Regions from separate parts of the Streptomyces sp. PKA51 genome, predicted to be linked through region 4. Evidence: riboswitches for the same ligand, from Rfam matches in the RefSeq annotation. Region 4 holds a riboswitch; each other region holds the start of a gene.
What was found. A riboswitch is a leader RNA that binds a small molecule or an ion and turns the genes downstream of it on or off. The one in region 4 is predicted to bind cyclic di-AMP.

Region 1: it holds a riboswitch for cyclic di-AMP, as region 4 does, so the genes downstream of both, AC27L3_RS22405 (transglycosylase family protein) here and AC27L3_RS07305 (M23 family metallopeptidase) in region 4, are expected to answer to the same signal.
Region 2: it holds a riboswitch for cyclic di-AMP, as region 4 does, so the genes downstream of both, AC27L3_RS21650 (M23 family metallopeptidase) here and AC27L3_RS07305 (M23 family metallopeptidase) in region 4, are expected to answer to the same signal.
Region 3: it holds a riboswitch for cyclic di-AMP, as region 4 does, so the genes downstream of both, AC27L3_RS01465 (C40 family peptidase) here and AC27L3_RS07305 (M23 family metallopeptidase) in region 4, are expected to answer to the same signal.

The regions. Positions count from the first base shown of each region.
Region 1 covers NZ_BAAJPZ010000016.1:81,320-85,350, forward strand. The annotation lists gene eno (phosphopyruvate hydratase) at 1-1,057, opposite strand, end outside; gene AC27L3_RS22405 (transglycosylase family protein) at 1,384-2,124, opposite strand; cyclic di-AMP (ydaO/yuaA leader) riboswitch at 2,129-2,303, opposite strand; gene AC27L3_RS22410 (transglycosylase family protein) at 2,564-3,565, opposite strand; gene AC27L3_RS22415 (cytochrome P450 family protein) at 3,755-4,031, opposite strand, start outside.
Region 2 covers NZ_BAAJPZ010000015.1:60,317-64,347, forward strand. The annotation lists gene AC27L3_RS21645 (GntR family transcriptional regulator) at 1-629, opposite strand, end outside; gene AC27L3_RS21650 (M23 family metallopeptidase) at 844-1,647, opposite strand; cyclic di-AMP (ydaO/yuaA leader) riboswitch at 1,661-1,819, opposite strand; gene AC27L3_RS21655 (M16 family metallopeptidase) at 2,018-3,385, opposite strand; gene AC27L3_RS21660 (M16 family metallopeptidase) at 3,430-4,031, opposite strand, start outside.
Region 3 covers NZ_BAAJPZ010000001.1:383,133-387,163, reverse strand. The annotation lists gene AC27L3_RS01480 (NAD-dependent epimerase/dehydratase family protein) at 1-419, shown strand, start outside; gene AC27L3_RS01475 (spherulation-specific family 4 protein) at 416-1,111, shown strand; gene AC27L3_RS01470 (endo alpha-1,4 polygalactosaminidase) at 1,081-1,965, shown strand; cyclic di-AMP (ydaO/yuaA leader) riboswitch at 2,185-2,340, shown strand; gene AC27L3_RS01465 (C40 family peptidase) at 2,344-2,817, shown strand; gene AC27L3_RS01460 (NADP-dependent oxidoreductase) at 2,849-3,775, opposite strand; gene AC27L3_RS01455 (SRPBCC family protein) at 3,868-4,031, opposite strand, start outside.
Region 4 covers NZ_BAAJPZ010000004.1:24,332-28,362, reverse strand. The annotation lists gene AC27L3_RS07310 (DEAD/DEAH box helicase) at 644-2,029, shown strand; cyclic di-AMP (ydaO/yuaA leader) riboswitch at 2,165-2,301, shown strand; gene AC27L3_RS07305 (M23 family metallopeptidase) at 2,313-3,542, shown strand; gene AC27L3_RS07300 (MFS transporter) at 3,651-4,031, shown strand, end outside.

The DNA of each region.
Region 1 (4,031 bases), on a different contig from region 4:
GGGCCAGCTCGACGGCGTCGAGGGTCTCGGTCAGCGAGCCGATCTGGTTGACCTTGACCAGCAGGGCGTTGGCGGTGCCCTCCTCGATGCCGCGGGCGAGGCGCTCGGGGTTGGTGACGAACAGGTCGTCACCGACGAGCTGGACCTTGTCGCCGAGCTTGTCGGTGATGGTCTTCCAGCCGTCCCAGTCGTCCTCGAACAGCGGGTCCTCGATGGAGACCAGCGGGTACGCCTCGACGAGCTCGGCGTAGTAGTCGGTCATCTGGGCCGCGGTGCGGTCCTGGCCCTCGAACGTGTAGACGCCGTCCTTGTAGAACTCGGAGGCGGCGACGTCCAGGGCGAGCGCGATGTCCTGGCCGGGGGTGTAGCCGGCCTCCTTGATGGCCTCGAGGATGAGGTCGAGGGCCTCGCGGTTGGAGCCCAGGTTCGGGGCGAAGCCGCCCTCGTCGCCCAGGCCGGTGGACAGGCCGCGGCCCTTCAGGACCTTCTTGAGGGTGTGGTAGACCTCGGTGCCCCAGCGCAGGGCCTCGGAGAAGGACTCCGCGCCGATCGGCGCGATCATGAACTCCTGGATGTCCACGTTGGAGTCGGCGTGCGAGCCGCCGTTGAGGATGTTCATCATCGGAACGGGCAGCAGGTGCGCGTTCGGGCCGCCGAGGTAGCGGAAGAGGGGCAGGTCGGACGCCTCGGAGGCGGCGTGCGCGACGGCCAGGGAGACGCCGAGGATGGCGTTGGCGCCGAGCGAGCCCTTGTTGTCGGTGGCGTCCAGGTCGAACATGGCCTGGTCGATCAGGCGCTGCTCGGTGGCGTCGTAGCCGACCAGCTCCGGGCCGATCTGCTCGATCACGGCGAGGACGGCCTTCTCGACACCCTTGCCGAGGTAGCGGTCCGGGTCGCCGTCACGGAGCTCGATGGCCTCGAAGGCGCCGGTGGAGGCGCCGGACGGCACGGCGGCACGGCCCGTGGAGCCGTCGTCGAGGCCGACCTCGACCTCGACCGTGGGGTTGCCTCGCGAGTCGAGGATCTCGCGAGCTACGACGACGTCGATGGACGGCACGAGGGTCTCCTTCGTGTGTGTCTGGAGTTCTGCACCCCGAGCCTAACGGGCCCCACGGGCTCTCCCCGCGCTGGACCGGGCCACGGGCCGAAAATTGGCACAAATGCCGATATCACGGGATGAAAACCCAGTATGTTCGCTCAACGGACAGTCGACGGGACCCGGCCGGCACGGCCAGCACGGCGGCCCGAACGGCGAAGCCCCGCTCCGGTGCGGCTCGGGGGGAAGCGCAGCGGAACGGGGCGGTCGTACGGCCGGTCGTCGGGCGGCCGGTCCCGGCGGCCGGGCGGCCACGGGACCGCCCGGCACCTTTCGACCGGCTCCGGTCAGCGCAGGTGCAGCTGCTGACCGGGGAAGATCAGATCGGCGTTGTCGATGACGTCCTTGTTGAGGTCGTAGAGCTTCGCCCAGCCACCGCGCACCTTCTGGGCGTCGGCGATGGTCCCGAGGGTGTCGCCCTCCTTGACCTTGTACTCGCCGGTGCCCTGCTTGACCTCGCGCGGCGCGGTCTTCCTGGCCTCCGCGGCCGCGTCGTCGGCGTCCGAGTCCCGCGTGACCTTCTTCGGAGCGCTGTGGCGCTCGCTGCGGTCGGCGTGGCTCTTGGAGGAGTAGGCCCCCTCGGCGGAGGTGGACTTGCGGGTCTTCTTCGCGGGGGCGGAGCCGGAGTCGTCGTCGGAGGTGTCGACGTCGGCCTTGGCGCCGCCGGAGGTCAGGTTGCCCGCGCCGGCGCAGCCCCAGGCGCCCGGGCCCTGCATGGCCAGCAGACGCTCGGCGGTGGCGATCTGCTGGGCCTTGGTGGCGAGGTCGGCGCGCGGGGCGTACTTGGTGCCGCCCGCGGCCTTCCAGGAGTCGTTCGAGAACTGCAGGCCGCCGTAGTAGCCGTTGCCGGTGTTGATGTGCCAGTTGCCGCTGGACTCGCACTGGGCGACCTTGTCCCAGGTCGAGACGGAGGCGGCGTTGGCGGAGGTCGCGACCATCAGCGGGGCGGCGACCGCGGCGCCGGTGACGCCGGCGAGCGTGACGATTCGGACGGCCTTGGACGGACGACGGTGCTTGCCCTTGGACATAAGTCGTTTTCCTCACCGACGCCTACGAGGTGAGCTGTCGGGTTCGGGCTGTGAGACTGCCCGGCCCGGTGCGAGCACCGGGCTTCACCCCAAGCCGTCCGTCCCTGCGGTCTGGCGACCGCCGGTCCGTCCGGCACCTACCTTGGTTCCCCCGCTCCTGCCTACGGCGCTTGCGCGACGACTCCCCCGGCCGCCGGCAGGATTCGGCGTGGCGACCGTGGTGCTCGCGGTGGCGAGCGGTGAAGACGGTAAGCACAGGCGGCCTGCGGGTTCAAACCCCACTTTTCAGCCAAGGCCGTCTTCGGTTACCGCGGGAAACCTGACGTTTCCGCAGGTGGCCCTGGGTAGACGCAAATCGGACGGACGCTCTCCGCCGCCGAGTCGAAGAGACCCATGTCTCACTTTCGACTGGAACGGACATTCGGCCCTTTCCGCATGGCTATTGACGGATATCCAGGCGCTGACCAGGGAGGATAAGGTCCGGATCAGTTCCGACAACTTTTTCGTTCTTCTGATACAGCGTCTGCCAGCCGCCGGAGACCGCATGCTCCTGGGCGATCACTGACAGGTTGTCACCCGGCTGCACGGTGTAGTCGTTTGCGGCCGGGATGCCCGGCCGGGAATCGCCCCCGCGCGAGGGTCGCTGTGCGCCGTCGTCCGGACCGTTCGGGGTCGCGCGGTGGCGCCCCGAACCCTCCGCCGCGCCGGCGTCCCCGGCGGACGCGCCGTCGGCTCCGGGCGCACTCGACGGGCCGGCGGAGCCGTCGGCCGGGGCCGACGGGAGGTCGGTGCCGGGCTCCTTGCGGTGCTTGCCCTGCCCGGCGTCCGGCGTGCCGCTCGCGGAACCTGACGGGGTGCCACCGGCATCCGGCGTGCGCGAGGCGTCCGGGGTTGCCCCGGACGGCGCACCGGACCGGCCGGGCGCGGGCGTGGGCAGCCCGGACGGCGACGTCGACGGCGACCCGGACGGCGTGCCGGAGGGCGCGGGGGTGGCATCGGGGGCACGGGAGGCGTCCGGAGCGGGAGAGCCGTGCTCCGGCGCGGGAGTGGCGTGGCGCTCCGGCGTCCGGCCGGTCTCCGCGGCCGGCGGCGGGGTGGCCTTGGTGCCCGGGTCCACCTCGGGCGCCCGCTCGCTGCGGGCGAGGCCCGCGCCCTCGCCGCAGCTCGTCCACGGGCCGGGGCCCTGCGACTTGAGGATGCTCTCGGCGATGGCGATCTGCTGCGAGCGGCTGGCGAGGTCGGGCCGGGGCGCGTACGAGATGCCGCCGTGCTGCTCCCACATCTCCTGGGTGATCTGCAGGCCGCCGAAGAAGCCGTTGCCCTGGTTGGCACTCCACATCCCCCCGCTCTCGCACTGGGCGACCTTGTCCCAGGTGCCCGCGTCGGCCGCGGTGGCGCTGGTGGCGGCCAGCAGCGGCATGGCGACGCTGGCTCCGGTCACCCCCGCCGCGAGCACGATGGCGGGGACCTGACGGGGACGGCGATGTCTACCAGTGCCGGAGCGCATGTTCGGGCCTCTCGGGTAGGCGGCTTCGGATGGTCGTCGAACATAGCGACGGCCCCCAAGAGTCACAACCCGGTGTAGCGGAGGTCACGCTGCGATAACCGCGAGGTGACCGGACGTCATGTGCTAAGGGCATGCGAGGGCCTGCGCGGGCGGACGCGCCGTGAATTCCACGGGCAGCGTGCGCAGGCCGCGCATGATCAGGCCGCCGCGCCAGCGCAGGTCGTCCGGTTCGGCGGCGAGCCGCAGGTCGGGCAGCCGGCGCAGCAGGGTGGCGAGCGCGGTCTGCCCTTCGAGGCGGGCGAGCGGTGCGCCGAGACAGTAATGGATGCCGTGTCCGTAGCCCAAGTGCTGGTTGTCGCGCCGGGAGAGGTCCAGGACGTCGGGATCGGCGAACCGTTCG
Region 2 (4,031 bases), on a different contig from region 4:
CGGCGGGTGGCGAGCTCCCGCGCCCGCTCGGCGTCGCCGCGGGCCACCGCGTCCACCAGCGCCCCGCAGGTCTCCCACGCCTCCAGCGGGCGCGCCGGCGGCACCGGCACGTACACCCAGGCGATCTTGCGGCGCAGCTGGGTGAGGAGCGCGGCGAGGCTGGGGCTGCCGGAGGCCTGGGCGAGGGTCTCGTCGAACCAGTCGCCGAGCCGGCACAGCTCCCCCACCCGGTCCGTACGGGCCCGGTCGCGGCCCAGCCGGACCAGCCCGCGCAGCACCTTCAGGTGCGCCTCGGTGCGCCGCTGGGCGGCCCGCGCGGCTCCCAGCGGCTCCAGCAGGGCGCGAACGTCCAGCAGGTCGGCGGCCTCGCGCTCGCTGGGCTCGGCCACGCAGGCGCCCGCGTGGCGGCGGGTGGTGACGAACCCCTCGGAGGCGAGGGTGCGCAGGGCCTCGCGCACGGGGACCCGGGAGACGCCGTAGCGGCGGGCGAGGAGTTCCTCGACGAGCCTGCTGCCGGGCGGGTGGACGCCCGCGACGATGTCGTCGCGGATGGCGGCGCACACGGCGTGCGCGGACAGCCGGCGGACGCCGTCCCGGGCTCCGCCGCCGGCGGGTCCGGGGACGGTCACCGTGCCGGCGCCGTCGCCGTTCACGAACGGTCTCTCATCGCTGTACCTCCGGATGTGCCCCGTCGCCTGACGCCCACTCAGCGACTCTATGCGAGCCGGCCGGGCATTTCCGATGGTGCCTCCTGCCGCACGGACGCCTTTCGGCCAGCCGGTACGGTGCACGAAGGCCCCGGCCGCAGGGGCCGGGGCCGTGCTCGCGCCGTGCGCGGGGGCGTCAGACGTTGACGCCGTGCGAGGCCAGGTAGGCGATCGGGTCGATGTCGGAGCCGTAGGTCGGGGCCGTGCGGGCCTCGAAGTGCAGGTGCGGGCCGGTGACGTTGCCGGTGGCGCCGGACAGGCCGATCTGCTGGCCCGGGGTGACCGACTGGCCGACCGAGACGTCGATGGACGACAGGTGGGCGTACTGCGTGTACGTGCCGTCGGCCATCTGGATCACGACGTTGTTGCCGTAGGCGCCGCCCCAGCCGGCCTCGACGATCGTGCCCATGCCGACCGCGTGCACCGAGGTGCCGGTCTCGGCGTGGAAGTCGATGCCGGTGTGGCTGCCGGAGGACCACAGGCCGCTGGAGGCCTTGTAGGACGTGGAGACGTAGGAGCTGTCGAGCGGGCTGACGAACGTCCCCAGGCGCTTGCGCTCGGCGTCGCGGGCGGCACGCTCCTTGGCGGCGCGCTCCTCGTCGAGCTTGCGCTGGGCCTCCTCGGCGCGCTGCTTGGCCTCGGCGGCCAGCTTCTTGGCGTTGGCCTCGGCCTGCTGACGGGCGTTGGCCTCGTCGGCGACGCCGCGCTGGGTCTCGGCCTGGGCGTCGACGTTGCCGGCCATGACGTCACCGATGACGACGGCCTGCGTCAGGCCGGTGTCCTCGGGGCGCTGGGAGTCGTCGGAGGCGGCGAAGGCCGGGGCGGCGACACCGGCGACCACACCGGCGGCGGTCAGCGTGGCGATGCCCGCGACGTTGGCGCCCACGCGCACGGCGCGGCTCGGACGACGGTGCTTCCCGGTGGGACGGGTGAACGACATGGCTGTCGCTGATCCTTTCCTTCCTTCTCGCCTACCGGGTTAGCTGACGGGTTCGGAGCAGGAAGGTCTCCTACGGTCCCCTCGTGAAAGGGAACCGATTCACCCCAGGGGACTTTGGGTCCCCGGCTCCCTGCGACCCTGGGGGCCGCGTGGGACTCGGCGATGGCTGCCCGGGACCGCGGTTTGCGGCTCCGATCTGACGGACTGCCGAGCTGACGCTAATCGCCGTCAGATTCGATCGGCAAACAGAAGTGGGTTTTTATGACGTACGCCACACGACCAACACGCAACCACCGCCTGAAAGTGGACATAAAGGTGGCGCGTGGGTCCCCTCGGACCCACGCGCCACCTCAGTCGAACTGATGCTCCGTCAGGCGGAGATCACCGTCACCGGGCCGATGCCCAGCGCCTTCACGGGTTCGGCGATCTGCGCCGCGTCACCGACGAGCACCGTCACCAGCCGGTCCGCCGGGAAGGCGCTCACGACGGCGGCGGTGGCCTCCACCGTGCCGGTCTGCGCGAGGCGTTCGTACAGGTGTCCCTGGAAGTCGTCCGGCAGGAACTGCTCGACCTGGTCGGCGAGCGTGCCGGCGACGGCGGCCGCCGTCTCGTACTTCAGCGGGGCCACCCCCACCAGGTTCTGCACGGCGACGTCGCGCTCCTGGTCCGTCAGCCCCTCGGCGGCCAGCGTGCGCAGCACCGTCCACAGGTCCTCCAGGGCGGGACCGGTGTTGGGGGTGTCGACGGAGCCGCTGATGGCGAGCAGGGAGACGCCGGTGCCCTCGGGCGAGGACAGCAGCACCTGCCCGAAGGAGCGCACGCCGTAGGTGTAGCCCTTCTCCTCGCGCAGGACGCGGTCCAGCCGCGAGGTGAGGGTGCCGCCCAGGCAGTACGTGCCGAGCACCTGGGCCGGCCAGACGCGGTCGTGCCGGTCGGGGCCGGTGCGCCCGATCAGCAGCTGGGTCTGCACCGCACCGGGACGGTCGACGATGACGACGCGGCCGGTGTCGTCGGCCGTGACGGGCTGCGGGGCGCGCCGCTGCGCCGGCGCGCCCGTCCACGCGCCCAGCGACTGCTCCAGGACGTGGTCGAGGTCGGTGCCGGTGAAGTCGCCGACGACCACCGCGGTGGCCGCGGCGGGCCGCACATGGGCCTCGTAGAAGGCGCGCACGGCGGTGGCGTCGATGCGCTCGACCGTCTCCTGGCTGCCCTGGCGCGGCCGGGACATCCGCACGTCGGCCGGGAACAGCTCGGCGGCCAGCGCCATGGCCGCCCGGCGGGCGGGGTTGGCCAGCTCGTGCGGGATCTCGTCGAGGCGGTTGCGCACCAGGCGCTCGATCTCGCCGTCGGGGAAGGCCGGGGCGCGCAGGGCGTCGGCCAGCAGGCCCAGCGCCTTGGGCAGCCGGGAGGCCGGCACCTCCAGGGACAGCCGTACGCCCGGGTGGTCGGCGTGGGCGTCGAGGGTGGCCCCGCAGCGCTCCAGCTCCGCGGCGAACTCCTCGGCGCTGAGCTTGTCGGTGCCCTCGGAGAAGGCCCGGGCCATGATCGTGGCGACGCCGTCCAGACCCTCGGGCTCGGCGGCCAGCGGGACGTCCAGGACGATCTCGACGGCGATGACCTGCTGCCCGGGGCGGTGGCAGCGCAGCACGGTCAGGCCGTTGGGCAGCTGCCCGCGCTCGGGGGCCGGGAAGGCCCAGGGGGTGGGCAGGCCCGGCCGGGGCTGGGGGTGGAACACCATCGAGGGGCCGGCGGTGTCCGTCGTGCTCGCGGCTACGGCGTCGCTCACTGGGCCGTCTCCTCTTCTTCGATCTCGGTGGCGTTCTTGATGGTGTCCTCGTCGACCGTGGGCGCGGTCTGCGGCGTGGGCTCGTAGACGAGCACGGCACGGTTGTCGCGGTGCAGGCGGGCCTTGGCGATCTGCTGCACCTCCTGCGGGGTCACCTCCAGGACGCGCTGGACGGCGGTGAGCGCCAGCTGCGGGTCGCCGAAGAGCGTGGCGAAGCGGCACAGCTCGTCCGCCCGGCCGCTGACGGTGGCGAGCCGGTCCAGCCACTCGCGCTCCAGCTGGGCCTGGGCGCGCTCCATCTCCTCGGGGGTGGGGCCCTCGGCGGCGAAGCGGGTGAGCTCCTCGTCGACGGCGGCCTCGATGTCGGCCACCTCCACGCCGCCGGACGCCTTGACGTCCAGCCAGCCCAGCGAGGGCGCCCCGGCCAGGCGCAGCAGGCCGAAGCCGGCGGCGACGGCGCTGCGGTCGTGGCGCACCAGGCGGTTGTGCAGGCGGGAGGACTCGCCGCCGCCGAGGATCGTCAGCGCCACGTCGGCCGCGTCCGCCTCGCGGGTGCCGTCGTGCGGCAGGCGGTAGGCGGCCATCAGGGCGCGCGAGG
Region 3 (4,031 bases), on a different contig from region 4:
TGCCCGGCCGGCTGGCCGGCGCGCTGCGCGCGGCGGGCCCCGACGGCCGGGTGAAGACGGGCGACCTGTCGGCGTACCGCGACTTCGTGGACGTACGGGACGTCGCGGAGGCCGTCGCCCGGGCCGCGACCGCGCCCCGGCCGCTGCCCGCCGTCCTCAACGTCGGCAGCGGCACGGCCCGCCTCGTACGGGACGTCGCCGAGGGGCTGCTGCGGGCGGGCGGCTTCACCGGGCCCGTGGGCGAGCGCGTCGACGAGCAGGGCGACGGCTCGCCGCGCTCGGCCGCCGTGCCCTGGCAGCAGGCCGACACCACCGCCGTCACCCGCAGCCTGGGGTGGACGCCGCGCCGCTCGCTGGAGGAGTCCCTGACGGATCTGTGGGCCGAGGTCCGCGACCGGCCCGAGGAATACGTCCGGTGACGTCCGGTCGGCTGCTGGTCCCGCTCTACGTCCATCCCGCCGAGGGGCCGCAGGCGTGGGAGGCCCTGCTGCACGAGGCCCCTCGGCTGCACGCGGTGGTGCTCAACGCGGCCGACGGTCCCGGCGACCGGCCGGATCCGGCCTTCCGTGCGGCGGCCGGACGGCTGCGCGCCGCGGGCGTCGCGCTGCTGGGGTACGTCGACACCGCCTACGGTCGGCGGCGCACCCGCGCCGTGGTCGCCGACGTGCGCCGGCACCGCCGGTGGTACGAGGTGGACGGCGTCTTCCTCGACCAGGTGCCGGTGCATGCCGCCCACCTGCCCCGTTACCGCCGGCTGGTGCTGGCCGCGCGGGTGCTGGGCGCCCGCAGGGCCGTGCTCAACCCGGGCACGCACCCGGACCCCGGGTACGCGGAGCTGGCCGACGTGCTGGTGACCTTCGAGGGGACGTGGGAGGACTACCGCCGGGCGCGGGTGCCGGCCTGGACGGCCGACCATCCGCCGGAGCGGTTCTGCCACTTGGTGCACGCGGTGCCCGAGGGGCGGGCGCACGAGGTGGCCCGCACGGCCGCCCTCCGCGGCGCGGGCGTGCACTGCGCCGTACCGGGCACGGGCGCGAACCCGTGGCGCAGCGCCCCGGCGCCGGCCGGTGCACAGGAGACATGGGAACACGAACGGGGAGGGACGCGGTGAAGGACCGGCGCCTACGGGCCGGGCTGCTGGGTGTGCTGCTGCTGGTGCTGGCGAGCTGCTCGTCGGCGCCGGAGGAGGACGGGGACGACGAGCCGGACGGGCGGCCGACGGTCACCGCGCCGGCCCCCTCGGGGCGGCCCGGTGACCGCTGGCAGCCGCGCCCGGGCACGGCCTGGCAGTGGCAGCTGGGCGGCAAACTCGACAAGGACGACACCGCCGTCGACGTGCCCGTCTACGACATCGACGGTTTCGAGAACACGGCGGCCACCGTGGCGGCGCTGCACGCCCGCGGCCGGAAGGTGATCTGCTACATCAACGCCGGTGCGTGGGAGGACTTCCGGCCGGACAAGAACGCGTTCCCCAAGGGGCTGCTGGGTCGCAAGAACAAGGGCTGGGACGGCGAGAAGTGGCTGGACATCCGCCGTCTGGACGAGCTGCGGCCGCTCATGGCGGCCCGCATGGACATGTGCCGGCAGAAGGGCTTCGACGCGGTCGAGCCGGATCTGACGGAGGGTTTCCGCAATGGCACGGGCTTTCCGCTGACGGCCGCCGACCAGCTGGCGTTCAACCGGATGCTGGCGCGGCTGGCGCACGAGCGCGGGCTCGCGGTGGGGCTGAAGAACGACCTGGAGCAGATTCCCGCGCTGGTGGGCGACTTCGACTTCGCGGTGAACGAGCAGTGCGCACAGTACAAGGAGTGCGAAAAACTGACGCCCTTCATCAAGCAGAACAAAGCGGTCTTCCACGTCGAATACGACCTGCCGACGGAGAAGTTCTGCGGTGAGGCCAAGCGGCTGGGCCTGAGTTCGATGCGCAAGAAGCTGGAGCTGGACGCCTCGCGCGAGCCGTGCTGACGGGCCGTCGGGCTACCCGCGGTAGCCCGCCTTCCGCCGCAGGACAGGCGGTGTTGACGGGTGATGGTTGCACCGTTTCGCCCGAAGTGAAGAAGTTCACAGATGCCGCTTCTGGTACGGAATCCGGGCGATGGATAGTGCAGGATCTCTCGTCGAACACAAGATCCCGTCACCGAGGCGGGCCACCCGGGCGGAACGCCGAGTCCTGCCGCCGCACCGGGTGAGGAATCGATTCCTCGATCGGCAGGAGCGGGAGACCCAAGCGGTACGGACCACGAACGCGGTGGTCCTTGGGGTGAAGCCACACACTGGCCGGGCAACTTCGCAGCCCGAACCCGACAGGTCATCTTTCGCAGGCGGATGCCGAAGGGCTGTGGCATGTCTGCGTTGCCTCGCATACCTGCACTCGTTTCCCGGGCCGCCACCGCGTCGGCCCTGACCGCCGCCACCATGGCGGCATCGGTCCTCGTTCCCGGCCTCGCCCCCGGCGCCTCCGCGGCGACCACCGGCGAGCAGGCCCTGAGGGTCGCGGCCGGCAAGGCCGGCTCCCCCTACCAGTGGGGCGCCACCGGCCCCAACCGCTTCGACTGCTCGGGCCTGACCCTGTACTCGTTCAAGAAGGCGGGCAAGAGCCTGCCGCGCACCGCCGCCGACCAGTACAACCGCACCCGGCACATCTCCGCCGGCTCCCGCACACCGGGCGACCTGGTGTTCTTCCACTCGGGCAGCAACGTCTACCACGTCGGCATCTACGCGGGTAACAACACGATCTGGCACGCCCCCAAGCCGGGTACCACCGTGCGCAAGGAGCGCATCTGGACCGGCAGCGTCTGGTACGGCCGCGTGGGCTGACCCCGCACACCCTCGTCCTCGCCGGCCGCCGTCAGGCGACGGCGAGGACGATCTTGCCGGTGAGGTGGCCGTGCTCGCTCTCCCGGTGCGCGTCGGCCGCCTCCTCCAGGCGGTAGACCCGGTGGACGGGCAGCTGCAGCAGACCCGCCTCGTGCAAGGCGAGCGCCTCGCTCAGGGCGGGCACCGGCCGCACCTCGCGGCCACCCGAGCTGAAGCGGGCCCCGTGCAGCCGGGCGCCCTCGGCATCGGCGATCGACACCACCCGGTCGGCGCCGCCGGTCACCTCGACGGACACCCACACGGCGTCGCCCTTGCCGACGGCGTCCAGCGCCGCGTCCACCCGGCCGGGGGCGGCCGCCTCGCGCACCCGCTCGGCGAGCCCCTGCCCGTACGTCACCGGGATCGCGCCGAGACCCCGCAGGTAGGCGTGGTTGGACTCGCTCGCCGTGCCGATGACCCGCACCCCGCGGGCCCGGGCGAACTGCACGGCCAGGGTGCCCACGCCCCCGGCGGCACCGTGGACGAGCAGCGTCTCGCCGTCGCCGAGCTCCAGCAGCTCCATCACCCGCCGGGCCGTCTCGGCGGCCACCGGCAGGGCGGCCGCCTCCTCCCAGGCGAGCGAGACGGGCTTGACCACGACCTGGTCCTCCCGGGCCAGTGCCTGCTCGGCGTAGGCACCGGTCACCGTGCGACCGAACACGGCGTCGCCCGCCCGCACCTGCGTCACGCCCTCCCCCACCGCCTCGACCAGGCCGGACGCCTCCACCCCGGGGACGTGCGGCAGCTCCAGGGGGAAGGTGTCCGCCATGGCGCCGCTGCGCAGCTTGTGGTCGAGCGGGTTGACGCCGGCGCAGCGCACCGCGATGCGGACCTGCCCCGGCCCGGGGACGGGCAGCGGCACCTCGACCGGCCGCAGGACGTCGGCCGGTCCGTACGAGCTGAAGGAGATCGCCTTGATCGTCGTCATGGGATCACCCTGATCGACGACCGGCCGATTCGCCGCCAGGCTGGCCGGACCGCCACCCGGATACCGTGCTCCGGGGCCGGCGCCTACGCCCCTTCCTCGGCGAGCCGCTTGACACCCTCCAGCGTGGCCCGCATGCCCGCCTTGAACTCCTCCAGCCGCATGGCCACGAGCTCCTCCTCGCGGTCGGGCATCCGGGCGATGGCCACGCTGATCCCCGAGGGCGCGGGGCCGATGCGCACCGACTGGC
Region 4 (4,031 bases):
AAACCGTACGCGCGTACGCGCCATGGGGCCCGCACCACTGGGTGCGGGCCCCATTGTCGCGTCGTCCACCGGGGGCCCGGCTCCCGCCGCCGCCACCGAGGGAAGGTCCCGCATGACTCGCTCCGCCCCCCGCCCCGCCCGCTCCGGTGGCGAAGCCCGCTCCGGCAACGCCAGGACCCCCGGCGAGGCCCGCTCCGCCGGCAGCGCCCGCACGAGCGGCGACAGCCGCTCCGGTGGCGGTGCCCGTTCCAGTGGCAACGCCCGCTCCGGCGGTAACGCCGGTTCCGGTGGCGGTGCCCGTTCCGGTCGTGGCGCCCGCTCCGGTGGCGACGCCCGGACCGGCAGGGACGCGCGCTCCGGCGGCAGCGTCCGGACCGGCAGCGATGCCCGGACCGGCGGCAGCCCCCGCGCCACTGACGACGCCCGGACCGGCGGCAACGGCCGCAATGGCGGAGAGACCCGTTCCGGCGGCAGTGCCCGCTCCGGTGGGGACGCCCGTTCCGCGGGCGAGGCCCGTTCCGGCGGCGGCAGCCGTTCCGGCGGCACCCGTTCCGGCGGCGACAGCCGCCCCGGCACCCGTACCCGCGGCGGCAGCCGCTCCGGCGGCGAGAGCCGTTCCGCCCGGCGTCGCGCCGGCGGCCCCGTGCGGGGTGCCGCTGCCGTCGTCGAGCCGGCCGCCGATTTCGAGGTGCCCGAGGCCACGACGCCGGCGCTGCCGCCCGTCGCCTCCTTCGCCGACCTCGACATGCCGGCCGCCCTGCTGAAGACGCTGACCCGCGAGGGCGTCACCGAGCCCTTCCCCATTCAGGCCGCGACCCTGCCGAACTCCCTCGCCGGACGTGACGTCCTCGGCCGTGGGCGTACCGGTTCCGGCAAGACCCTCGCCTTCGGGCTGGCGCTCCTGGCCCGTACCGCGGGCCGGCGGGCCCAGCCGGGCCGGCCGCTGGCGCTGGTGCTGGTGCCCACCCGCGAGCTCGCGCAGCAGGTCACCGATTCCCTCGCCCCTTATGCGGCCGCCCTGGACCTGCGTACGGTCACCGTCGTCGGTGGGCTGTCCATCGGTCGGCAGGCGCAGGCCCTCGGCCGTGGCGCCGAGGTCATGGTCGCGACGCCGGGTCGGCTCGCCGACCTGCTCCAGCGCGGCGACTGCGCCCTGGGCGACGTGACCGTCACCGTCCTGGACGAGGCGGACCAGATGGCCGACATGGGCTTCCTTCCCCAGGTCACCCGCCTGCTCGACCAGGTCGCCCCGGGTGGTCAGCGGATGCTGTTCTCCGCGACGCTGGACCGCAACGTCGACCGGCTCGTGCGCCGCTTCCTGACCGACCCCGTCACCCACTCCGTCGACCCCTCGGCGGGTGCGGTGGTCACCATGGAGCACCACCTGCTGCACGTCGCCGACGTGGAGGCCAAGCGGGACGTGGTCACCCGGATCGCGGCCCGCGAAGGCCGCGTGATCATGTTCGTGGACACCAAGCGGGGCGCCGACCGGCTGGTCAAGCGCCTGCTGGCGCAGGGCGTGCGCGCCGCGGCGCTGCACGGCGGCAAGAGCCAGCCGCAGCGCAACCGCGTGCTGGAGCAGTTCCGCACCGAGCAGGTGACGGCGCTGATCGCCACGAACGTGGCGGCGCGCGGCATCCACATCGACGGGCTCGACCTCGTCGTCAACATCGACCCGCCCGTCGACCACAAGGACTACCTGCACCGCGGCGGCCGTACGGCCCGGGCCGGCGAGGCGGGCACCGTCGTCACGCTGGTCCTGCCCGAGGAGCGGCGCGACATGCGGCAGATGATGGCGACCGCGCGCATCGCCCCGGAGACGGCCGACGTGCGCCCGCAGGACGCCGAGCTCGTCCGGATCACCGGCGCCCGCGAGCCGAGCGGTGTCCCGGTGACGATCGCGGTGCCCGCGCCCCGGCAGGAGCAGTCCCGGCCGGAGCAGCCCCGGCAGGAGCAGTCGCAGCGCCGTCCCGGGCGCGGCCGCACCCGTCCGGCCCGGCGCCGCCGGCCCGCGGGGGAGCGCGCATAACAATTGACGCTCCGTCAGAAAATCGGAGCGTCAACACGCCTGTGGATTCACCCGTTCGGCTTGGAATCCGGTCGCGATGTCTATTAACGTTCGATAACGCAGCGCGGTCCTGGATACCGCCGCAAGAGGCGGTGCCGCGCGCCTTCGCCGAATCCCGTGAACGGAACCGGGGAACCATCCCTTTGGGGTGAATCGGGCCGCGCACCGGCCCGTAGGAGACCTTCCTGCTCCGAACCCGACAGCTAACCCGGTAGGCGAGTGGGAAGGAAAGGAGTGCGCCCCGGTGGCGTCCAACAGGCACGGTGCCGACGACGGTTCCTACACCGCGTACGACCCTCCGATCGTCCCGGCTTACGCCCCGCCCTACGATCCCGGCGCCACCGGTCCCGTCGCCACCGACCCCGGCGACGCGCTCCCGGCGACGCCGCTCGAGCGCGGCCGGCACCGCGCCGCCAAGCAGCGCGGCGGCACGATGGCCCGCAGCGGTGCCGTCCTCGGCGTGGGCATGATCGCGGCAGTGGGTGCCGGCGGCATGGCCAGCGCGCAGGACCGCCCGGCGGCCCCCATATCCGTGCCCGACCCGGGGCGGAATGCGCCCGCAACGGCGTTCGGCGAGGACGTCGCCGACGCGGGCGAGGTGCTGCGGGCACGCATCATGCAGCAGGCCGACCACCAGCAGGAGGCGGCGGAAGCGGCCGTGCAGGCGGCCGAGGCCCGCGCGGCGGCGCAACGGCACCAGGCGATGGCCGCGCAGCAGGCGGCAGTGGCGGAAGCCGAGGCCAAGGCCGCTGCCGCGGCCCGGGCGGCGGCAGCCCGCGCGGCGGCGGTGCACGAGGCAGCGGCGGCAGCGCCCGCCCATGCGGCGCCGGCGCCGCACCAGGCCCAGCACAGTCACCAGGCCCAGCACAGTCACCAGACGCATCAGAGCCAGCAGACCCACAAGGCTCCGCACGCCGCCCCGCAGGCCCACCACGCCCCGCAGGCGCACTCCGCCCCGCAGGCCCACCGGGCGCCGCAGGCGCACGCCGCCCCGCAGGCCCACCGGGCGCCCCAGCAGCACCGCGCCCCTCAGGCGCAGCACCGTGCCCCCCAGGCGCAGCCCCACGCCGGTGGCGGCTCCTTCACCCTGCCCCTCACCTCCTACACCCTCACCGCCGGTTTCGGGCGGGCCGGGGCCATGTGGTCCTCGCATCACCACACCGGCGAGGACTTCGCCGCCCCGACCGGCACTCCGGTGCGGGCCGTGAGCGGGGGTACGGTCACGCAGGCCGGCTGGGCGGGCGCGTACGGCTATCGCGTCGTGCTGACCCTCGGTGACGGCACGGAGGTCTGGTACTGCCACCTGTCGTCGATGGTGATCACCTCCGGCAAGGTAGGCCCCGGCACGGTCATCGGCCGTGTCGGTGCGACCGGCAATGTCACCGGTCCTCATCTGCACCTGGAGGTGCGTCCGGGCGGTGGCGCCCCGGTGGACCCGCTGTCCTGGCTGCGTGGCCGGGGCCTGCAGCCGTAGCGCGCGCTCCGCAACCGCAGGGAGGCAGCCGGGTCATAGCGGCGTGGATTCCCCTACGTATCCCGATTTTCCGGGAATGTTATCCGTGTGATCGGGAAATCAGAGGATGTGACGACGACCGCACCGACGATCACCACGTCCGTTCCCGCCCGCCTGGACCGGCTGCCCTGGTCCCGGTGGCACTGGACGGTGGTGATCGGGCTGGGCACCGTCTGGGTGCTGGACGGTCTGGAGGTCACGGTCGTCGGCAACATCGCCGGCCGCCTCTCCGAACAGGGCAGCGGCCTGCCCATCACCTCCGGCGGGGTGACGGGCCTGGCCGCCGCGCTGTATGTGGCGGGGGCGTGTTCCGGGGCGTTGTTCTTCGGCCGACTCACCGACCTCTTCGGCCGCAAGAAACTCTTCATGGTCACCCTGGCGGTCTACCTGTCGGCGACCGCACTGACCGCACTGTCGTACTCGTCCTGGTGGTTCTTCGTCTTCCGCTTC